Regions from separate parts of the Streptomyces sp. NPDC000134 genome, predicted to be linked through region 1. Evidence: riboswitches for the same ligand, from Rfam matches in the RefSeq annotation. Region 1 holds a riboswitch; the other holds the start of a gene.
The links. A riboswitch is a leader RNA that binds a small molecule or an ion and turns the genes downstream of it on or off. The one in region 1 is predicted to bind glycine.

Region 1 (10,442 bases):
AGGCCGTACGGGTCGTACTTCTGGCCCTCGGAGCCCGGGACGGACGGCGGGAGCATGTTGGTGCCGATGTCACCGCCGGCCACCGGGCCGCCGCGTGCGGTCTGCAGGGAGACGTGGTCGGCGCCGTAGATCACGGCCTTGCGGCAGTGCTCGTTGTCGAACGGCTTCACGCTCTGCGGGAAGACGGCGTAGCGGATGTAGCCGGAGACCGGGTTGTCCAGGTTGCCCTTGTGCTGCTTGAGGGCGGTGGTGCGGCCCTGCGGCGACATACCGGTCTGGGCCAGGTCCAGGTCGTAGTCACCGGCGATCAGACGGGCGTCCAGGTCGTTGGCGTTGGAGAAGAACTTGATGGAGATCTTGTCCGGGTACGCCTTGCGGATCGGGTCCGACTCCTGCTTCCACTCGGTGTTGCGGACCAGCTTGAGGTCCTTACCCGGGCTGTACGACTCGAACTTGTACGGGCCCGAGGAGAACGGGTGCAGGCCGTACTTGGACTTGGTGTCCTTGTCCTGGCGGACCGGGGAGGCGGAGGTGAGCGCCAGCATCTCCTCGAAGTCCGAGTTGGCCTTCGGCAGCTTGAAGACGATGGTCTTGTCGTCCGGCGTCTCGATCGCCTTCAGACCCAGCTTGTCCTTGGACTTGTCCTTGTACGGACCCTGGTACTCGCCCTTGGGGTCGAGCACCTCCTTGAGGTACGTCGGGCCGCCGGACAGCACGTCCTGCGCCCAGACGCGCTCGATGCCGTACTTGATGTCCTTGGAGGTGATCGGCTTGCCGTCCTCCCAGGTGACGCCGTCACGCAGGGTGTACGTGTAGGTCTTGCCGTCGTCCGAGACCTTGGCCAGCCCGGTGGCGAGGTCGGGGGTCACGCCGGCGCCGGCCTTGCCGGGCTCGGTGGCGTTCGTGACGAGCTGCCGCGAGTAGTAGCGGGAGAAGTTCCACATGAAGCCGTAGTAGCCGCGCGTGGTGTCCCACGAGTCGGCGTCCTGGGCGCTGGCGAACTTCAGCTCGCCGCCCTTCTTGGCCTCGGAGGCCTGGGCGACCTTGTTGTTCGCGGCGTCGAAGCCGGCCGCGCCGTTCTTCGAACCCCCGTTGTCGCTGTCACCGCCGCCGCCGCACGCCGCCGTGGTCAGCAGCGCGGCGACCACTGCGGCAGCGGCCAAAGCCTGCTTGCGCCGCCCTGAGGTGCGTTGGGTAGTCACGATCTCGGATCCTCCGGATTAGATGAGAGACCCCGTGCAGGTGCCACGGGACACTTGTGCGGTACGGCAGTTCAGCGGGAGCCCTTCGGGTCCAGCGCGTCACGCACGCCGTCGCCGAAGAGGTTGAAGGCAAGAACGGTGATGAAGATCGCCACGCCCGGGATCACCATGTACATGGGGTCCGAGTCGTAGTAGTCGATCGCGCTCGAAAGCATCTGCCCCCAGGAGGCGGTGGGCGGCTTGACGCCCACGCCCAGGAAGCTGAGTGCCGCCTCGGTGAGGATGTTGGTGGGGATCATCATCGTCGTGTAGACGATGATCGGCGCGACCAGGTTGGGCAGCAGTTCCTTGAACAGGATGTAGAACCGCCCCGCGCCCAGCGAACGGGCCGCCTCGACGTACTCGCGCTCGCGCATCGAGAGTGTCTGGCCGCGTACCACACGGCCGATGTAGGGCCAGCCGAAGAATCCGATGACCAGGATCATCACGAACAGGCGCACGCCGGTGCCGGTGAGGCCGAGCATCTCGTTCGGCATCACGGAGACCAGCGCGATGATGAACAGCAACTGCGGGAAGGCCAGCAGGCCGTCCATGATCCGGCTGATGAGGGAGTCGACCCAGCCGCCGAAGAAGCCGGCCAGGATGCCCAGGACGGTGCCGATGACCACGGCGACGATCGCGGACAGGAAGCCGACCAGCAGCGAGATCCGGGCCCCGTAGACGATGCGGGAGAAGATGTCGCGGCCGCTGACCGGCTCGACGCCGAGCAGGTGGTCGCCGCTGATGCCGCCCAGCGAGCCGATGGGGGTGCCGAACAGCGGGTCGATCAGGTCCTCGTGGTGCGCCTCGGGGTCCTGCCCGACGAGGTGGGTGATCAGCGGCGCGAGCAGCGCGATCGCGATCAGGACAAGCACCACGACGCCGCCCGTCAGGGCGAGCTTGTCCCTTTTCAGGCGCTCCCAGGCAATTCGGCCCAGGGAACGACCCTGAACCGCCTTGCTCCCGGCGCCGGCAACCGCCGCTTCCTCGGCAGCACTCGGGGCCGCTTCCGCGGTCGGCTCGTGCAATGGTGCCGTCATCTGGCAGGGACCCCTCTCAACCGGCGGTAGCCGGCCCGCACTTGCCGCTGTAGCGGCGTGATCAGTCCGTCGTACACAGGGACGAACGTCCCTTGTTGCGGGAGTCTTCAACGCTTTGGCGATCAGTTGCCAGACTTGGCGGTGAATGGATGCGCAACCGTGATGCTGTTTGAGGATTTCCGTTATCCGGACAGTGGGTAACGGGGGCCGGACGCGGACGAGTTGGGACATCAGGGACAGAGGAGGCGCTTCCGGCCTCATCTACGCGCGAAGATCGGCTCCCCCGGACACCGGAACGGATCGTTCCACTCTCAGTACCGGTCGCCTGCCGGAGGGTAGCCGTACCCGGCGGCGGGAGCCTGGGCGGGGGCCGCGTGCGCCTCGCGGTCGTAGAACGGCCGGGCGTGGGCGCGCAGCCACATCGCGACCGGGTCGAGCGCGTCGGACATCGCCACGGTGGACACCGGCAGCCCGTCCGGCACCGCGCCGACCGAACTCTGCATCATCGCCCGCACCGCGGCGACGGACGGCGGGGTGGTGTCGTACACGTCCAGGCCGATGGCGAGGTAGGGCGCGCCGAGCGCCGGCTGCACCCAGGCGCGGCGCAGCGAGCGGACGGCCGGGGTGCGGTGGGCGTTCTGCGCGAGCAGGGCGTAGAACTGCGGGATCTCGATGGCCGGTTCGGACAGCCTGAGCGGTCCCGCGGGCTGGCGGTCCAGGCCGGTGGCGATCCGGCGCAGGTCGAGCCAGGGGATGCCGACGCCGCCGCCGGGGGCGTGCGGGTTGAGCCACAGGCCGTAGCGGTCGGGGTAGAGGGCGCGGGCCACCTCCAGGCCGTCGACCACCTCGTACGCGCGGTTCCAGCCGCTGGCGGACAGCTCCTGGGCGGAGGTGACACAGGGCGCGTACGCGTGCCCCTCGACCTCCATCGTCGCGTACTGGGCGTCGGGGGAGCCGGCCTGGCCGTGCCAGAGCAGCATCCAGACCTGGCCGGAGGCCGGGCTCGCGAGGGCGCGCAGCAGCGACTCGTAGGCGTCGTAGCGCCCGGGGGTCACCTGGCGCAGCATGTGCTCCACCTGCCCGGCTGCGGCGGTACCAGCGCTCACTTTGTATCGCCCCTCTGTACAACGCCTCGACCGAGTGAACCTAGCTTAAGGCCACCGGCGGTCAGGGGGGTCGTGCGTGTGCGTGCCGTGCGGGTGCGCGGGGACGGCGCTCAGACGTCCCTCGTGTAGAACGGGCGGACCCTTTCCCGCATCCAGTCGCAGACCGGGTCCTGGGCCGCCTCCAGGAGGACCAGGTTGACCGGCCAGGGGGGCGGGGCCGTGGTGAGGGCCCGGCCGAGGGCTTCGAGGGGGAGGGCGCGGGCGTCGCCCTCCCAGTGGGCGAGTTCGACGCCGACGAACATCACGGGGTCGGCGGTCTCGACGACGGCCAGGCAGCGGCGGGCGGTGCGGACCACGCCGAGGGCGGCGAACTCCGCGGCGGCGGCGGCGAGGAAGTCGACCGGGTCGTCCTGCCAGTCGGGCTCGGACAGGCGGACCCGGCCGCCGCTCGCGGGCCCGTCCAGCGGGGTCCGTCCGGCGCGGCACAGCTCGGCGACGGCGGGCGGCGGCAGGGGTATGCCGACCAGCCCGTCCGGGTTGACGGCGATGCCGACCTGCGGCGGCAGACCGCGGGCGAACTCCGCGGCGGGGGCGATGGCGTACCCCATGTGCGCGCCGACGACCTGCCGGAACTGCTCCTCGGAGCTGAACACCGGGACGTACGCCTGTCCCTCGATCTCCAGTGTGGGCAGGTCCAGGGGACCGCTGTGCGGGCCGCCGCCGCCGGGCAGCGGGACCCAGACGAAGCTGCGGCCGAGGACCTCGACGATCCGGCCGCCGGCGCCGGGCACGCCGAGGGAGGCGGACAGCACCTCCTCCAGCTCGTTGCCGGGCCAACCGCCGTGCGGGTGGGGATGCGCCTGCGCCGGGAAGTCCGCGGAGAAGCCCGCCGGGAAGTCCATCTGCCTACCGCCTGTGTGGAACCGCTGATGTGGCTGAAAAGGCTAACCCGTACGGCCGCGCCCGCGGCCGGTCAGCCCGTGAACCCGATCCGGTGCAGGGCGTCGGCCGCCGCCCGGTCGAGCAGGACCACGCGCACGCCGGCCGGCAGCGCGCCCCGCTCCACCGAGCGCAGCAGACGGGCGCCGGCCGCGCGGTGCCGCGAGAACGCGTACCCGGAGACGCCCCGGCCGCGCTCGCGCTGTCCCGCCAGGGCCTGCTCGGGGTCGACGTCGAGCAGCAGCAGGTGCAGGGTGCCGCCCCGGCGCCGCGCCTCGCGGGCCAGCCAGCGGCGGACCCACGCCTGGGTGCCGCAGTCGTGCACCACGACGCCCTCGCCGGAGCGCAGGGCGCGGCGCAGCCCGGCGTAGTGGGCGAGCCGGACGAGCGGGCGGTAGACCGCGTACGGCAGGAGGCGGGGCATCCGCGCGTCCCAGCGGTCGCGGGTGTCCTGGGAGTCCACGCGGCGGCCGCGCACGGTGCGCCGCATCAGCGTGGACTTGCCGCTGCCGGGCAGCCCGGTGACCACGGCGAGGTCGCGGGGGCCGAACAGCAGGGCGTGCGGACCGCGTCCGGACCGCTCGCGCAGGTCGCGGACGGTGGACGCGGGCAGCGGGGCGCGCGCCTCGCGGGCCGGGCCGACGGGCTGCTCGGGCAGCGCGAGACCCGTGGTGGCGGCGTACGCCGTGGTCCTGTTCACCGTGATCGTCCTCCCCTGGGGCGGTTCACGAGTTCCCATCCCCGTCGAGTGTAAAGAGAAGGTAATGCGGGGTGTCTCGAATTTTCGTGCGCTTACTGCCACAAGCCGGTTACAGATCACGGTCTGCCAGAGTCCGACCGGTCGTGCAATGATGTGCGCGCCAACTGCATACCGGCCGTTCGAACCCGCGCGGGAGAGTCCCCGGTCACCGACCGGGGCGCCGAAGGAGCAAGTCCCTCCCTTGAATCTCTCAGGCCCCGTCACCGCGCGGGCGAGGCACATCTGAAAAGCGGGCCGCCCCGGCGGCCCCACCCAAGGTGCAAGTCCTGACCGCCGCGCGGTCACGGCGAACCTCTCAGGTCCCGATGACAGATGGGGAGGACCTTCCTCGCCCTGCCGTCCTGTCCTGGGAGACGACCGACCGATGAGCAGTACCGAACCCCGCCGCACCGCGCTGGACGCCGTGCACCGCGCGCTCGGCGCGACCATGACCGACTTCGCCGGCTGGGACATGCCGCTGCGCTACGGCTCCGAGCGCGACGAGCACCAGGCCGTACGGACCACCGCCGGCCTCTTCGACCTGTCGCACATGGGCGAGATCGCGGTCACCGGCCCCGGCGCCGCCGCGCTGCTGGACCACGCGCTGGTCGGCGACATCGGCGGGGTGAAGCCCGGCCGCGCCCGCTACACCATGATCTGCCGCGAGGACGGCGGCATCCTCGACGACCTGATCGTCTACCGGCTCGCCGAGGCCGAGTACCTGGTGGTCGCCAACGCCGCCAACGCCCAGGTGGTGCTGGACGCCCTGACCGAGCGCGCCGCCGGCTTCGACGCCGAGGTCCGCGACGACCGGGACGCCTACGCGCTGCTCGCCGTGCAGGGCCCCGCCTCCCCCGGCATCCTCGCCTCGCTCACCGACGCCGACCTGGACGGGCTGAAGTACTACGCCGGTCTGCCCGGCACCGTCGCCGGCGTCTCCGCGCTGATCGCCCGGACCGGCTACACCGGCGAGGACGGCTTCGAGCTGTTCGTCGACCCCGCCGACGCCGGGAAGCTGTGGCAGGCGCTGACCGAGGCGGGCGCCTCGGCCGGGCTGGTCCCCTGCGGCCTGTCCTGCCGGGACACCCTCCGCCTGGAGGCGGGGATGCCGCTGTACGGGCACGAGCTGACCACCGCCCTGACGCCGTTCGACGCCGGGCTCGGCCGGGTGGTCAAGTTCGACAAGGAGGGCGGCTTCGTGGGCCGCGCGGCGCTCGCCGAGGCCGCCGCCCGCGCCGAGCGGAACCCCCCGCGCGTCCTGGTCGGCCTGATCGCCGAGGGCCGCCGGGTCCCGCGCGCCGGGTACGCGGTGGTGGCCGGCGGCGAGGTGATCGGCGAGGTCACCTCCGGCGCCCCCTCCCCCACCCTGGGCAGGCCGATCGCGATGGCGTACGTCGACGCGGCGCACGCGGCACCCGGGACGCCGGGGGTGGCCGTCGACATCCGGGGCACCCACGAGCCGTACGAGGTCGTCGCACTGCCGTTCTACCGGCGCCGGAAGTAGCCACCGCCCCCGGGCCCTCGCACGTGACCCTGGGCACATCCGCCCTGCTCACCAGCGGTCCCACCGGTCCCGCATGCACCAGCACACCCCCGCATACAGGAGAATTCAGGCCATGAGCAACCCCCAGCAGCTTCGTTACAGCAAGGAGCACGAGTGGCTGTCGACCGCCGAGGACGGCGTGTCGGCGGTCGGCATCACCGAGCACGCGGCCAACGCGCTCGGCGACGTCGTCTTCGTGCAGCTCCCGGAGGTCGGCGCGACCGTGACCGCGGGCGAGACCTGCGGCGAGCTGGAGTCGACCAAGTCCGTCTCCGACCTGTACTCCCCCGTCTCCGGTGAGGTCACCGAGGTCAACGAGGACGTCGTCGACGACCCGTCGCTGGTCAACTCGGCGCCCTTCGAGGGCGGCTGGCTGTTCAAGGTGCGGGTCGCGGACGAACCCGGCGACCTGCTCTCCGCCGACGAGTACACCGCCTTCTCGGCAGGCTGAGGAGCCCTTCGCGATGACCCTCCTGAACACGCCCCTGCACGAACTCGACCCCGACGTCGCCGCCGCCGTCGACGCCGAGCTGCACCGCCAGCAGTCCACCCTGGAGATGATCGCCTCCGAGAACTTCGCGCCGGCCGCGGTGATGGAGGCCCAGGGCTCGGTCCTGACCAACAAGTACGCCGAGGGCTACCCCGGCCGCCGGTACTACGGCGGCTGCGAGCACGTCGACGTGGTCGAGCAGATCGCCATCGACCGGGTGAAGGCCCTGTTCGGCGCCGAGCACGCCAACGTCCAGCCGCACTCCGGCGCCCAGGCCAACGCGGCGGCGATGTTCGCGCTGCTCAAGCCCGGCGACACGATCATGGGCCTGAACCTCGCCCACGGCGGGCACCTGACCCACGGCATGAAGATCAACTTCTCCGGCAAGCTCTACGACGTCGTCCCCTACCACGTCGGCGAGGACGGCCTGGTCGACCTGGCCGAGGTCGAGCGGCTCGCCAAGGAGAAGCGGCCGAAGCTGATCGTGGCCGGCTGGTCGGCGTACCCGAGGCAGCTCGACTTCGCCGCCTTCCGCCGGATCGCCGACGAGGTCGGCGCGTACCTGATGGTCGACATGGCGCACTTCGCCGGTCTGGTCGCGGCGGGCCTGCACCCCAACCCGGTGCCGCACGCGCACGTGGTCACCACCACGACCCACAAGACCCTCGGCGGCCCGCGCGGCGGTGTGATCCTCTCCACGGCCGGCCTCGCCAAGAAGATCAACTCGGCCGTCTTCCCCGGTCAGCAGGGCGGTCCCCTGGAACACGTGATCGCCGCCAAGGCGGTCGCCTTCAAGGTCGCCGCGAGCGAGGAGTTCAAGGAGCGCCAGCGCCGTACCCTGGAAGGCGCCCGCATCCTGGCCGAGCGCCTGGTGCGGGACGACGCGAAGGCGGCGGGCGTCTCCGTCCTGACCGGCGGCACCGACGTCCACCTGGTCCTGGTCGACCTGCGCGACTCCGCGCTGGACGGGCAGCAGGCCGAGGACCGCCTCCACGAGGTCGGCATCACGGTCAACCGCAACGCCGTCCCCGACGACCCGCGTCCGCCGATGGTGACCTCCGGTCTGCGCATCGGTACGCCGGCCCTGGCCACCCGCGGCTTCACCGCCGAGGACTTCGCCGAGGTCGCGGACGTGATCGCCGAGGCGCTCAAGCCGTCGTACGACGCGGCGGCCCTCAAGGCCCGGGTGACCGCCCTGGCGGACAGGCACCCGCTGTACCCCGGCCTGACCGCCAAGTAGGACGCACGGCAGTACGACGTAGGACGAACAGCAGTACGACCGGGGCGCCGGACCCCGCCACAAGCGGCCGGCGCCCCACCCCCTCCGCACCACCCCCGCTTTGAGGAGTCCCCGTGGCCATCTCGGTCTTCGACCTGTTCTCGATCGGCATCGGCCCGTCCAGCTCCCACACGGTCGGCCCGATGCGCGCGGCCCGCATGTTCGCCCGGCGGCTGCGCGGCGAGGGGCTGCTCGGCTCCGTCGCCTCGGTCCGGGCCGAGCTGTACGGCTCGCTCGGCGCGACCGGCCACGGCCACGGCACCCCCAAGGCGGTGCTGCTCGGCCTGGAGGGCGACTCCCCGCGCACGGTGGACGTGGAGACGGCCGAGGCGCGCGTGGAGTCGATCCGGGCCGAGGGCCGCCTCAGCCTGCTCGGCACCCACGAGATCCCCTTCGCCTACGACACCGACCTGGTCCTGCACCGCCGCGAGACCCTCCCCTACCACGCCAACGGCATGACCCTGTGGGCGTACGACGGCCAGGGCGCGGAGCTGCTCACCAAGACGTACTACTCGGTGGGCGGCGGATTCGTGGTCGACGAGGACGCGGTCGGCGCGGACCGCATCAAGCTCGACGACACGGTGCTGAAGTACCCCTTCCGCACCGGCGACGAGCTGCTGCGCCGCACCCGGGAGACCGGCCTGTCGATCTCCGCGCTGATGCTGGAGAACGAGCGGGCCTGGCGCACCGAGGAGGAGATCCGCGCGGGCCTGCTGGAGATCTGGGGGGTGATGCGGGCGTGCGTGGACCGCGGCCTGACCCGCGAGGGCATCCTGCCCGGCGGCCTGAAGGTCCGCCGCCGCGCCGCGAACACCGCGCGCAAGCTGCGCTCCGAGGGCGATCCCCAGGCCCTCGCGATGGAGTGGATCACCCTTTACGCGATGGCGGTGAACGAGGAGAACGCGGCCGGCGGCCGGGTCGTGACCGCCCCCACCAACGGCGCCGCGGGCATCATCCCCGCCGTCCTGCACTACTACCGCAACTTCGTCCCCGGCGCCGACGAGGAGGGCGTGGTCCGCTTCCTCCTCGCGGCCGGCGCCATCGGCATGCTGTTCAAGGAGAACGCCTCCATCTCCGGCGCCGAGGTCGGCTGCCAGGGCGAGGTCGGCTCCGCCTGCTCGATGGCGGCGGGCGCGCTGGCCGAGGTCCTCGGCGGCTCCCCGGAACAGGTGGAGAACGCCGCCGAGATCGGCATGGAGCACAACCTCGGCCTCACCTGCGACCCCGTCGGCGGCCTCGTCCAGATCCCCTGCATCGAACGCAACGGCATGGCCGCGGTCAAGGCCGTCACCGCCGCCCGCATGGCGATGCGCGGCGACGGCTCCCACAAGGTCTCCCTGGACAAGGTCATCAAGACCATGAAGGAGACCGGCGCCGACATGTCGGTCAAGTACAAGGAAACGGCCCGGGGCGGGCTGGCGGTCAACATCATCGAGTGCTGAGCTCGCGTCTACTGAGCGGTGGCCCCGCAGCGCGGTCGCGCTCGTACTTTCGTATGCCTCACCGGCCCTGCGAAACACGCAGGATACTCAGCACGCACAACAGCTCTCTGCTTCAACTCCGTTTCAGTCAAGTTCAGAAGACCTCGACCTTCTGCTTGTGTGCCGCATACGCCGCCTTGTAAAGTATTCATCCGCCCTTTCCGTACGCCGACCACACCCTCAGGCAAAGGGTGACATATGCATACCGGGCTCCAGTGCACCGACTCCGACTTCTGCCATGAAATCGCGGGCGCCGATGACACCACATTTACATCGGTCTACGAAGGGAACCCGCCTGGTCGCATCATTTCGAGCCATGCACATTTTCGCCTCATCGCAGATGTCTCCCCCCTCTGCGTCGGCCATCTCTTGCTTCTGCCGATGGCTCACTATCTCAGTTTCGCGGACCTGGTCGACAGCCATCATGAGGAACTGGACGCGATACTGCACATCGTAGAACCGCTGTACTGCGAGACGTTCGGGCGACTCACCGTTCTCGAACACGGATCTTCCAAGGGAATGCGGTCCAGCGCTTGTATCTCACACGCGCATTGGCACCTGCTCCCCGTCGACGGACATGCCGT
Region 2 (10,442 bases), on a different contig from region 1:
GAACTCGGCCTGGAGGTCGGCATGGAGGCCACCGCCCGCGTGAAGTCGACAAACGTCCATATCGACCGCACCTGAGACGAACGCACATGCGGCCCCATCTCCGTCTCTCCCTCGCTCATGCGATGCGACAGGTGACGTACGCCTGGCAGATGCGACAGTATGACCGACGTCGCCCGTCGTGCCGTGGCGGCGCCCGCCGAGTCCGCACCACCGAGGGAGTGGCCCCCTGATGACCCGTTCCGTGCGCCGGACCCACCGGCACCGCCGGACCCTGTCCGCGGCCGCTGCGGGAGCCGCCGCGCTGCTGACGCTGACCGCCTGCGCCTCCGCGGACTCCGACGCCGGGAGCGGGGGGTCCTCGCGCGAGCCGTCCGGCACCGTCACCGTCTTCGCCGCGGCCTCGCTCAAGGAGAGCTTCACCGCGCTCGGCGAGCGGTTCGAGCGGGCCCACCCCGGCACGAAGGTCACCTTCAGCTTCGGCGGCAGCGACACCCTCGCGGCGAGCATCACCGGCGGCGCCCCGGCGGACGTGTTCGCCGCCGCCAGCCCCAAGACCATGAAGACGGTCACCGACGCGGGCGGCACGGACGGCAACCCGGCCATCTTCGCCCGCAACCGACTGGAGATCGCCACCCTGCCGGGCAACCCGCACCAGGTGTCCTCCCTGAAGGACCTGACCGCCCCCGGCCTGAAGGTCGTCCTGTGCGACAGGACCGTCCCCTGCGGCTCCGCCGCGCGGACCGCCCTCGACGCCGCCGGGCTGAAGCTCACCCCCGTCTCCTACGAGGAGGACGTCAAGAGCGCCTTGAACAAGGTCGTCCTGAAGGAGGCCGACGCCGCCGTCGTCTACCGCACCGATGTCAAGGCGGCGGGTGACAAGGTGGAGGGCGTGGAGTTCCCCGAGTCGGCCCGAGCCGTCAACGACTATCCGATCGCCCTGCTCAAGGACGCCCCCAACGCCACCGCCGCGAAGGCGTTCGTCGACCTGGTGCGCTCCGCCGACGGCCGGGGGACGCTGACCGGGGCCGGGTTCCTCCAGCCGTGAGCGGACCGCGCAAAGGCGTCCGATCGGGCCGGTCCCGGACGGCACCGCTCCCCCTGCTGCTCCCGGCGGTCGTGGGCCTCGCCTTCCTGCTGCTGCCGCTGATCGCCCTGCTCGTCCGCACGCCCTGGAGCACCCTGCCGGACCAGTTGACCAGCGCCGAGGTGTGGCAGGCGCTCAGGCTGTCGCTGCTCTGCGCCACCTCGGCGACCGCGCTCAGCCTGGTCATCGGCGTCCCCCTGGCCTGGCTGCTGGCCCGCACCGACTTCCCCGGCCGGGGCCTGGTCCGCGCCCTGGTGACCCTCCCGCTGGTGCTGCCCCCGGTGGTCGGCGGCGTCGCCCTGCTGCTGGCGTTCGGCCGCAACGGTTTCGTCGGGCAGTGGCTGGACGCCTGGTTCGGGATCACCGTCCCGTTCACCACCACGGGCGTCGTCCTCGCGGAGACCTTCGTGGCGATGCCGTTCCTGGTCATCAGCGTGGAGGGCACGCTGCGCGCCGCCGACCCCCGCTACGAGGAGGCCGCCGCCACCCTGGGCGCCTCCCGCTTCACCGCGTTCCGCCGCGTCACGCTGCCGCTGATCGCGCCGGGCGTCGCGGCCGGCGCCGTACTGGCCTGGGCGCGGGCGCTGGGCGAGTTCGGGGCGACGATCACGTTCGCCGGGAACTTCCCGGGCCGCACGCAGACCATGCCGCTCGCCGTCTACCTCGCCCTGCAGAACGACCCGGCGGCGGCGATCGCCCTCAGCCTGGTGCTGCTGGCCGTCTCCGTCGCCGTCCTGGCCGGACTGCGCGACCGCTGGATGACCGCCTCATGACCCCCGCCCCGGCCACCCCGCCCCCGCACCGCCCCGGCCGGCCCGGCCTCGACGCCCGGCTCGTGGTCGACCGCGGAGACTTCCGGCTGGACATCGCCCTCAGCGCGGCCCCCGGTGACGTGGTGGCCCTGCTCGGCCCCAACGGCGCCGGCAAGACCACGGCCCTGCGCGCCCTGGCCGGCCTGGAGCCCCTCACCGGCGGGCACCTGCGCCTGGACGGCGCCGACCTGGACCGTACGCCCCCGGAGTCCCGCCCGGTCGGCGTGGTCTTCCAGGACTACCTGCTCTTCCCGCACCTCAGCGCGCTGGACAACGTGGCGTTCGGCCCGCGCTGCCGCGGCGCCGCCAAGGCGGAGGCCCGCGACCAGGCCGCCGCCTGGCTGGACCGGATGGGCCTGGCCGACCACGCCGGCGCCAAGCCCAGGCGTCTGTCCGGCGGCCAGGCGCAGCGCGTCGCCCTCGCCCGCGCCCTGGCGACCCGGCCCCGACTGCTGCTGCTCGACGAGCCGCTCGCCGCGCTGGACGCCCGCACCCGCCTGGAGGTACGGGCCGGGCTGCGCCGCCATCTCGCGGAGTTCGAGGCCGTCGCCGTCCTGGTCACGCACGACCCGCTGGACGCGATGGTGCTGGCCGACCGGCTGGTCGTCGTCGAGCACGGCCGGGTCGTCCAGGAGGGCACGCCCGGCGACATCGCCCGTCACCCGCGCACCGACTACATCGCCCGGCTGGTCGGCCTCAACCTCTACCGGGGGCAGGCCGACGGCCACACCGTCCGCCTGGACGCGGGCCCGTCCATCACCACCACCGAGGACCTCGCCGGCCCGGTCTTCGTGGCGTTCCCGCCCGGTGCCGTCACCCTGTACGGGGAGCGGCCCGCCGGCGCCAGTGCCCGCAACCTCTGGCGCTGCGAGGTCGCCGGCCTGGAGACGCACGGCGACCAGATCCGCGCCGACCTCACCGGCGAACTCCCGCTGGCCGCCGACCTGACCACGGTCGCCGCGGCCGAACTGGGCCTCCACCCGGGCACGCCGGTCTGGGCCGCCGTGAAGGCGACCCAGACCCACGCGTACCCGGCGTGAGGCTTCGGTGACGGTGACGTAGGGGCGTCAGTCCTGGTACGCGTCCAGCGGCGGGCAGGAGCAGACCAGGTTGCGGTCGCCGTAGGCCTGGTCGATCCGGCGCACCGGCGGCCAGTACTTGTCGGCGGCCGACACCCCGCCCGGGAAGACGGCCTCCTCGCGGCCGTAGGCGTGCTCCCACTCCCCGCCGAGCGCGGCGGCGGTGTGCGGCGCGCCCCGCAGCGGGTTGTCGTCCGCGGGCCACTCACCGGAGCCGACCTTCTCGATCTCCGCGCGGATGGCGATCATCGCTTCGCAGAACCGGTCCAGTTCGGTCAGGTCCTCGGACTCGGTCGGCTCGATCATCAGCGTCCCGGCCACCGGGAAGGACATCGTCGGCGCGTGGAAGCCGTAGTCGATCAGCCGCTTGGCCACGTCGTCGACGCTGACGCCGGTCGCCTTGGTCAGCGGGCGCAGGTCGATGATGCACTCGTGCGCGACCAGCCCGCCCGGCCCGGTGTAGAGCACCGGGTAGTGCGGCTCCAGCCTCTTGGCGATGTAGTTGGCCGACAGCACCGCCACCTGCGTGGCGCGCTTGAGCCCCTCGCCGCCCATCAGCCGGACGTACGCCCACGAGATGGGCAGGATGCCGGCCGAGCCCCAGGGCGCCGCCGAGACGGGCCCGACCCCGGTCTCCGGTCCGGCCGCGGGCTGCAGCGGGTGGTTGGGCAGGTACGGCGCCAGGTGCGACCGTACGGCGACCGGGCCGACGCCGGGACCACCGCCGCCGTGCGGGATGCAGAAGGTCTTGTGCAGGTTCAGGTGCGAGACGTCGCCGCCGAAGTGGCCGGGCCGGGCGAGGCCGACCAGGGCGTTGAGGTTGGCGCCGTCCACGTACACCTGGCCGCCGGCCTCGTGGACCTGGGCGCAGATGTCGGCGACATGGGCCTCGAACACGCCGTGCGTGGACGGGTACGTGATCATCAGCACCGCCAGCTCGTCACGGTACTGCTCGATCTTGGCCCGCAGGTCCTCGACGTCGATCTCGCCGTCCTCGGCGGTCTTGACGACGACGACCCTCATGCCGGCCATCACGGCGCTGGCCGCGTTGGTCCCGTGCGCGGAGGACGGGATGAGGCACACGGTCCGCTGCTCGTCGCCGTTGGCCCGGTGGTAGCCGCGGACGGCGAGCAGTCCGGCCAGCTCGCCCTGGGACCCGGCGTTGGGCTGGAGGGAGACCTTGTCGTAGCCGGTGACGTCGGCGAGCCGCTCCTCCAGCTCGCGGATGAGCTTGAGGTAGCCCTGGGCCTGCTCGGCGGGCGCGAAGGGGTGCAGTTGCCCGAACTCAGGCCAGGTCACCGGCTCCATCTCGGTGGTGGCGTTGAGCTTCATGGTGCAGGAGCCCAGCGGGATCATGCCGCGGTCCAGCGCGTAGTCGCGGTCGGCCAGGCGGCGCAGGTAGCGCAGCATCGCGGTCTCGGAGCGGTGCTGGTGGAAGACGGGGTGGGTCAGGCACTCGTCCTCGCGCAGCAGCCCGGCGGGCAGCGCGTCCTCGGTGGCCGCGTCCAGCGCCTCGATGTCGCCCTCGACGCCGAACGCCGTCCACACCGCGCCCACCTGGGCCCGGGTGGTGGTCTCGTCGCAGGCCGCGGAGACGTGGTCGGCGTCGACCAGGCGCAGGTTCACCCCGTTCCGCCGGGCGGCGGCGACGACCTCGGCGGCGCGTCCGGGCACCCGGGCGGTGACGGTGTCGAAGTAGGCGCCGTGGACCACCTCGACGCCGCCCGCGGTGAGGCCGGCGGCGAGGATCGACGCGTAGCGGTGGGTGCGGCGGGCGATGCCGCGCAGGCCGTCCATCCCGTGGTAGACGGCGTACATCCCGGCCATCACGGCCAGCAGCACCTGCGCGGTGCAGATGTTGCTGGTGGCCTTCTCCCGGCGGATGTGCTGCTCACGGGTCTGCAGGGCGAGCCGGTAGGCCCGGTTGCCGTCCGCGTCCACGGAGACGCCGACCAGCCGTCCGGGCAGGCTGCGGGCCATCTTCTCCTGGACGGCCAGGTAACCGGCGTGCGGTCCGCCGAAGCCCATCGGCACCCCGAACCGCTGGGTGGTGCCCACCGCGATGTCGGCGCCCAGCTCGCCGGGCGACTTCAGCAGCGTCAGCGCCAGCAGGTCGGCGGCGACGGTGACCAGCGCGCCCAGCTCGTGCGCCCGGTCGATGACGGGCTTGATGTCGCGTACGGCTCCGGAGGCGCCCGGGTACTGGATGAGGACGCCGTTGATCTCCCGCTCGGCGACCTCGGCCGGGATGCCGTCGCCGAGGTCGGCGACGACGACCTCGACACCGGTCGGTTCGGCGCGGGTCCGGATCACGGCGATGGTCTGCGGCAGCGCGTCGGCGTCGACCAGGAACAGCCCCTTCTTGTTCCTGCCCAGCCGCCGGGACAGCGCCATCGCCTCGGCGGCGGCGGTGCCCTCGTCGAGCAGCGAGGCGCCGGAGGTCGGCAGGCCGGTGAGGTCGGCGACCATGGTCTGGAAGTTCAGCAGCGCCTCCAGGCGGCCCTGCGAGATCTCCGGCTGGTACGGCGTGTAGGCCGTGTACCAGGCCGGGTTCTCCATCACGTTGCGCAGGATCACGGGCGGCGTGAAGGTGCCGTAGTACCCGAGCCCGATCATCGAGTCGAGCACCTGGTTGCGGTCGGCCAGCGAGCGCAGCTCGGCCAGTACCTCGGCCTCGGAGCGGGCGCCCGGCAGGTCCAGCGCCTCGGCGCTGCGGATGGCCTCCGGCACGGCGGCGGCCGTCAGCTCGTCGAGCGACCCGTAGCCGACCTGCGCGAGCATCTTGGCCTGGGCCCCGTGGTCGGGGCCGATGTGGCGCTGCTCGAACGGTATGCCCTGTTCGAGTTCGGTGAGCGGGATGCGAGGGGCGGTCATTGCGGAGGCCTCCTGGTCTGACGCGACCTGCGAGGGGCACCACGGCACGGGTGCCCGGACGGCCTCCCCCTCTGTCATCTGCACCTGAGAGCTTCACCGGGCCGCCCGAGGGCTGCCGGCTTTCACCGTCGGTGAGAGCGGAAGCCGTCGACACCCGCTCTGCTTTCCAGAGTGACCTCGTCCGTGCGGTACGTGGGCCTGAGAGATTCCGGGGAGGATTTGCTCCTTCGGCGCCTCCGATACAGCCTGGAGGACTCTCCCGCACGGGGTCAGCAGCCGTGTGCCAGCCTACCAGCGCGGTCAACGACCGCTCGTTCGAGTGGCCGTCCTCCGGATTCTGCTCTTTTGTAGTGCTTACGGATGATTCACCGGATGGTTTGCGACCACGTGGAGGGCCCGTGCGTACCGACATCGATCCGCGCAACCTGATCGGCCGCAAGGCGTTCGACCGCAACGGCACCCGGATCGGCACCGTCGACGAGGTCTATCTCGACGACGCCACCGGGGTGCCCGAGTGGGCGGCGATACGCACCGGGCTGTTCAGCCGGGACGCGTTCGTGCCGCTGGAGCCCAGCGAACTCGTGGACGGCGCCCTGCGCGTCCCCTTCGACCGCTCCCTGATCAGGGAGGCCCCGGACTTCGGCGTCGGCCGCCACCTCTCCCCCGAGCAGGAACTCCAGCTCTACCACCACTACGGCCTGGACATCGCCGCCCCGCCCGACCTCCCCGACCGCACCTTCGGCACCCTGGCAGGCCAGGAAGACCCGGCCTGACCACGTCACCCCCCTGTTGCTTCCGTCCTCCCGCTCGACCCGCCCCCTCCGCCGCTCTCAGTGCCTCCGCCCCGAGGCCCCGGCCTCCGGCGCGTCCGACGCGGGCGCCGCCTCCGTGCCGTCCGGCGCCGGCCCCTCGCCCGGTCTTCGCTCCACCAAGGGCAACGGCTCCGCCGGTTCCAGCCCCGGGTCGTCGACCCGGAACGTCCGTACCCGCCCCGGCGGCGACCCGGGCGTCTCGAAGCGCACGGTGACCCGCCCGAGGCCGCTGCCCTGGACCCACCCGTGCCCGTACTCGGCGTGGCGGACGTCGTGCCCCGACGGCCAGCGCCGCTCGGCGGACGGCTGCTCGCCCTCGGCGGGCGGGCCCTCCGCCGCCGCACCTCCGGCCCGCTCCGCCCCTTCCGCCACCGCCTCCCCCGCGTCGGCCGCCGCCCGCTCCCCGGCCGCCTGCGCGAACAGGTCCTCCTGCGTGTAGTCGGCCAGCCCGGTGACACCCACGCCGAGCAGCCGTACGCCGCCGGTGGTGTCCACCGAGTCCAGCAGCCGCGCCGCCGCCTCCCCGACCACCGCGGGGTCGTCCGTGGGCCCGCGCAGCGTCTCGGACCGGGTCAGCGTGGAGAAGTCGTACCGCCGCACCTTGAGCACGATGGTCCGCCCCGACAGCCCGGCCTGCCGCAGTCGCCGCACACACCGGTCGGCGAGCCGCCGCACCTCCAGCCCGACCCGCACCCGGTCGTGGATGTCCACGTCGTAGGTGTCCTCCACCGACACCGACTTGGTCTCCCGCTCGGCCACCACGGGCCGCTCGTCGCGCGCCAGCGCCATCGCGTACAGCGCGTGCCCGTGCGCCTTGCCCAGCAGCCGGACCAGCTCGTCCTCCCCCGCCTCGGCCAGCTCCCCCACCGTGGTGATCCCGGCCCGCCGCAGATGGTCACCGGTGGCCGGCCCGACCCCGGGCAGCGTCCGCACGGACATCGGCGCGAGCAGCGCCCGCTCGGTCCCCGGCTCGATCAGCACCAGCCCGTCCGGCTTGGCCTGCTCGGAGGCGATCTTGGCGAGCATCTTGGACGCGGCGAGCCCGACGGACCCCGTGAGCCCGGTGACCGCCCGGATGTCCGCCCGCAGCCTCACCCCGGCCAGTTGCGCCGACTGGGCGTCCCAGGCGACCCCGCCGGCCTCCAGGTCCACGAACGCCTCGTCCAGGCTCAGCGGCTCCACCAGCGGCGACAGCGCCCGCAGCAGCCGCATCACCTGCTCGCTGATCGACCGGTAGAGCTGGAAGCGCGGCACGAGATACGCGGCGTTCGGCGCGAGCCTGCGGGCCTGCGCCATGGGCATCGCCGAGTGCACGCCGAAGACCCGCGCCTCGTACGAGGCCGTGGCGACGACCCCGCGGGGACCGAGGCCGCCGACCACGACGGCCTTCCCGCGCAGGCTCGGCTTGGACGCCTGCTCCACCGAGGCGAAGAAGGCATCCATGTCGAGGTGCAGGATCGTGGGCGCGGTTCTCACATCTCCGATGCTGCCTCACGCCACTGACAACGCGCCGCCCGGCCGCCGGTGTCCCGGCGTGTTCAGACCGCCCGGTTGCGCCGCCGCGCCAGTTCGTCGGCCGGATTGTGCCCGACCAGGGTCTCACCGGTGTCGATCCGCTCGCCGTGCAGTTGCGACAGCGCGCTCTCCACGTCCCGCCACACCACCCCGACGGCGATCCCGAAGATCCCCTGACCGCCCTGGAGCAGGGCGTGCACCTCGTCGGGCGACGTGCACTCGTAGACCGTGGCGCCGTCGCTCATCAGCGTCATCCGCTCCAGGTCGCGGAAACCGCTCTCCCTGAGGTGCCGCACGGCACTGCGGATGTTCTGCAGCGACACGCCCGTGTCGAGGAACCGTTTCACGATCTTGAGGACCACGACGTCGCGGAAGCTGTAGAGCCGCTGCGTCCCGGACCCGTGGGCCGGCCGCACGCTGGGCTCGACGAGCCCGGTACGGGCCCAGTAGTCCAGTTGCCGGTAGGTGATCCCGGCGGCCGCACAGGCCGTCGGCCCCCGGTAGCCGATCTGCTCGGTCGTCATGGACGCCGCCCCTCCGCCGCTGGGCACGGCCGCCGGTCGCTGCGGAACGTGATCGGCCGCGCTGCCGGGAAGCCGGTACGGACCGCCCGCCCCGAGACTGCGCCCGGGGGCACCCCCGACCGTACCGTCGCCGCTGCTTCTCACGCCGACCTCCGTCCTTGACCTGCCTCCTCGACGGTAGGCAGTCACCAAGGGTGCGTCAACGATCGCCACACTCGGCACGCCGAGTGATAATCACCCTACGAGTGGTTTACCGTGCCCAACCGCGGGGAAAGGCTAGCCGAATGCCGTCGGCGAAGGCCGTCAGCCGTCACTGGTTGCTGGTGCCGAAGTCCTCCGGCGAGATCTGGTCGAGGAACTCGCGGAACTTCTCCACCTCGTCCTCCTGCTCGTCCGGGATCGCGATGCCGGCGTCGTCGAGCACCGTGTCACTGCCGTAGATCGGCGTCCCGGTGCGCAGCGCCAGCGCTATGGCGTCGGACGGGCGGGCGCTGACCTCCACCCCGCTGGCGAAGACCAGCTCGGCGTAGAAGACCCCTTCACGCAGGTCCGTGATGCGCACTTCGGTGAGCTCCTGGCCGACGGCTTCCAGCACGTCCTTGAACAGGTCATGGGTCAGCGGCCGTGCCGGAGCCATGCCCTGCTGGGCGAAGGCGATGGCCGTCGCCTCCCCCGGTCCGATCCAGATGGGAAGGTAACGGTCGCCTCCCACCTCACGCAGCAGCACGATCGGTTGGTTGGAGGGCATCTCGACCCGGACACCTACGACATCGAGCTCGTTCACACAGCAACCCTAGGCCGTGCCCGGGACGTTTGGGTAGTCGGGCCGGGAACGGGTGACCGATCCGGACCCCTCGGTACCGCCGATTCAGGGCAGCCGTACCCCGAGCGCGCTCTGCACCAGCGCCGCGTGCAGCTTCACCGCGAGCCCCGCCAGCTCCTTGGTACGGGCCTCCGCGTGCGCCCTGGTCTGCGGGTTCCGGTGACGCCTGAGCGGGGCGACCACCTGGTCCACCAGCCCGGCCTCCCGGTCCGCCGCCGCCTTCATCACCCTCAGGTGCCGTGGCTCGATCCCGAACCGCCCCAGTTCCACCACGAGCGAGGCGACGGTCACCGCCTCCGCGTCGTAGGCCCCGTCCGGCAGCGGGGCGATCAGCCCGTACGACTCCCACTCGTCGAGCTGCGGCTCCTCTATCCCGGCCGCGGCGAGCAGCTCCTGCCGTCCGATCCGGGCCGCCGTCGGCGTCTCGGGGGGCTCGGGGGCGGCCTCGCCGTCCCGCGCCCGGCCGAGCGACGGCAGGCTCACCGCCTCCCCGCGTTCCATGGCGTCCAGGTGCTCGCGGATCACCTTCAGCGGCAGATAGTGGTCCCGCTGCATCCGCAGGACGTGCCCGAGCCGCTCGACGTCGTGGGCGCTGAACTTGCGGTACCCGGCCGGGGTCCGCCGCGGGTCGACCAGCCCCTCCGACTCCAGGAACCGGATCTTGGAGATGGTGATGTCGGGAAACTCGTCACGCAGCACGTTCAGCACCGTGCCGATGCTCATCAGTCCACTGTCCGCGGCGGCGGCGCCGGGGACGGCACCGCCGCTCGGTGTTTGAAGCATGGACCTTCCCTGGGGTCTGTCTCCCCGGACCGCGGTCGGGGGGAGGGTCAGTAGCCCCGCTGGCTCGCGTAGAAGACCAGCCGGTACTTGCCGATCTGCACCTCGTCACCGTTGGACAGGGCGACCTGGTCGATGC

Region 2: it holds a riboswitch for glycine, as region 1 does, so the genes downstream of both, gcvP (aminomethyl-transferring glycine dehydrogenase) here and gcvT (glycine cleavage system aminomethyltransferase GcvT) in region 1, are expected to answer to the same signal.

What each region holds. Positions count from the first base shown of each region.
Region 1 covers NZ_JBIAZN010000013.1:27,947-38,388, reverse strand. Annotated here, with positions in the region: gene ACFY32_RS20550 (ABC transporter substrate-binding protein) at 1-1,202, opposite strand, end outside; gene ACFY32_RS20545 (ABC transporter permease) at 1,274-2,281, opposite strand; gene ACFY32_RS20540 (enhanced serine sensitivity protein SseB C-terminal domain-containing protein) at 2,593-3,348, opposite strand; gene ACFY32_RS20535 (enhanced serine sensitivity protein SseB) at 3,498-4,289, opposite strand; gene ACFY32_RS20530 (AAA family ATPase) at 4,361-5,026, opposite strand; glycine riboswitch at 5,207-5,302, shown strand; gene gcvT (glycine cleavage system aminomethyltransferase GcvT) at 5,451-6,569, shown strand; gene gcvH (glycine cleavage system protein GcvH) at 6,682-7,059, shown strand; gene glyA (serine hydroxymethyltransferase) at 7,073-8,338, shown strand; gene ACFY32_RS20510 (L-serine ammonia-lyase) at 8,452-9,819, shown strand; gene ACFY32_RS20505 (hypothetical protein) at 10,057-10,442, shown strand, end outside.
Region 2 covers NZ_JBIAZN010000008.1:6,585-17,026, reverse strand. Annotated here, with positions in the region: gene ACFY32_RS13485 (molybdopterin-binding protein) at 1-75, shown strand, start outside; gene modA (molybdate ABC transporter substrate-binding protein) at 230-1,045, shown strand; gene ACFY32_RS13475 (ABC transporter permease) at 1,042-1,857, shown strand; gene ACFY32_RS13470 (ABC transporter ATP-binding protein) at 1,854-2,936, shown strand; gene gcvP (aminomethyl-transferring glycine dehydrogenase) at 2,964-5,849, opposite strand; glycine riboswitch at 6,026-6,121, opposite strand; gene ACFY32_RS13460 (PRC-barrel domain-containing protein) at 6,248-6,622, shown strand; gene ACFY32_RS13455 (DNA polymerase IV) at 6,680-8,137, opposite strand; gene ACFY32_RS13450 (MerR family transcriptional regulator) at 8,200-8,844, opposite strand; gene ACFY32_RS13445 (bifunctional nuclease family protein) at 9,011-9,484, opposite strand; gene ACFY32_RS13440 (MerR family transcriptional regulator) at 9,569-10,306, opposite strand; gene ACFY32_RS13435 (FHA domain-containing protein) at 10,354-10,442, opposite strand, start outside.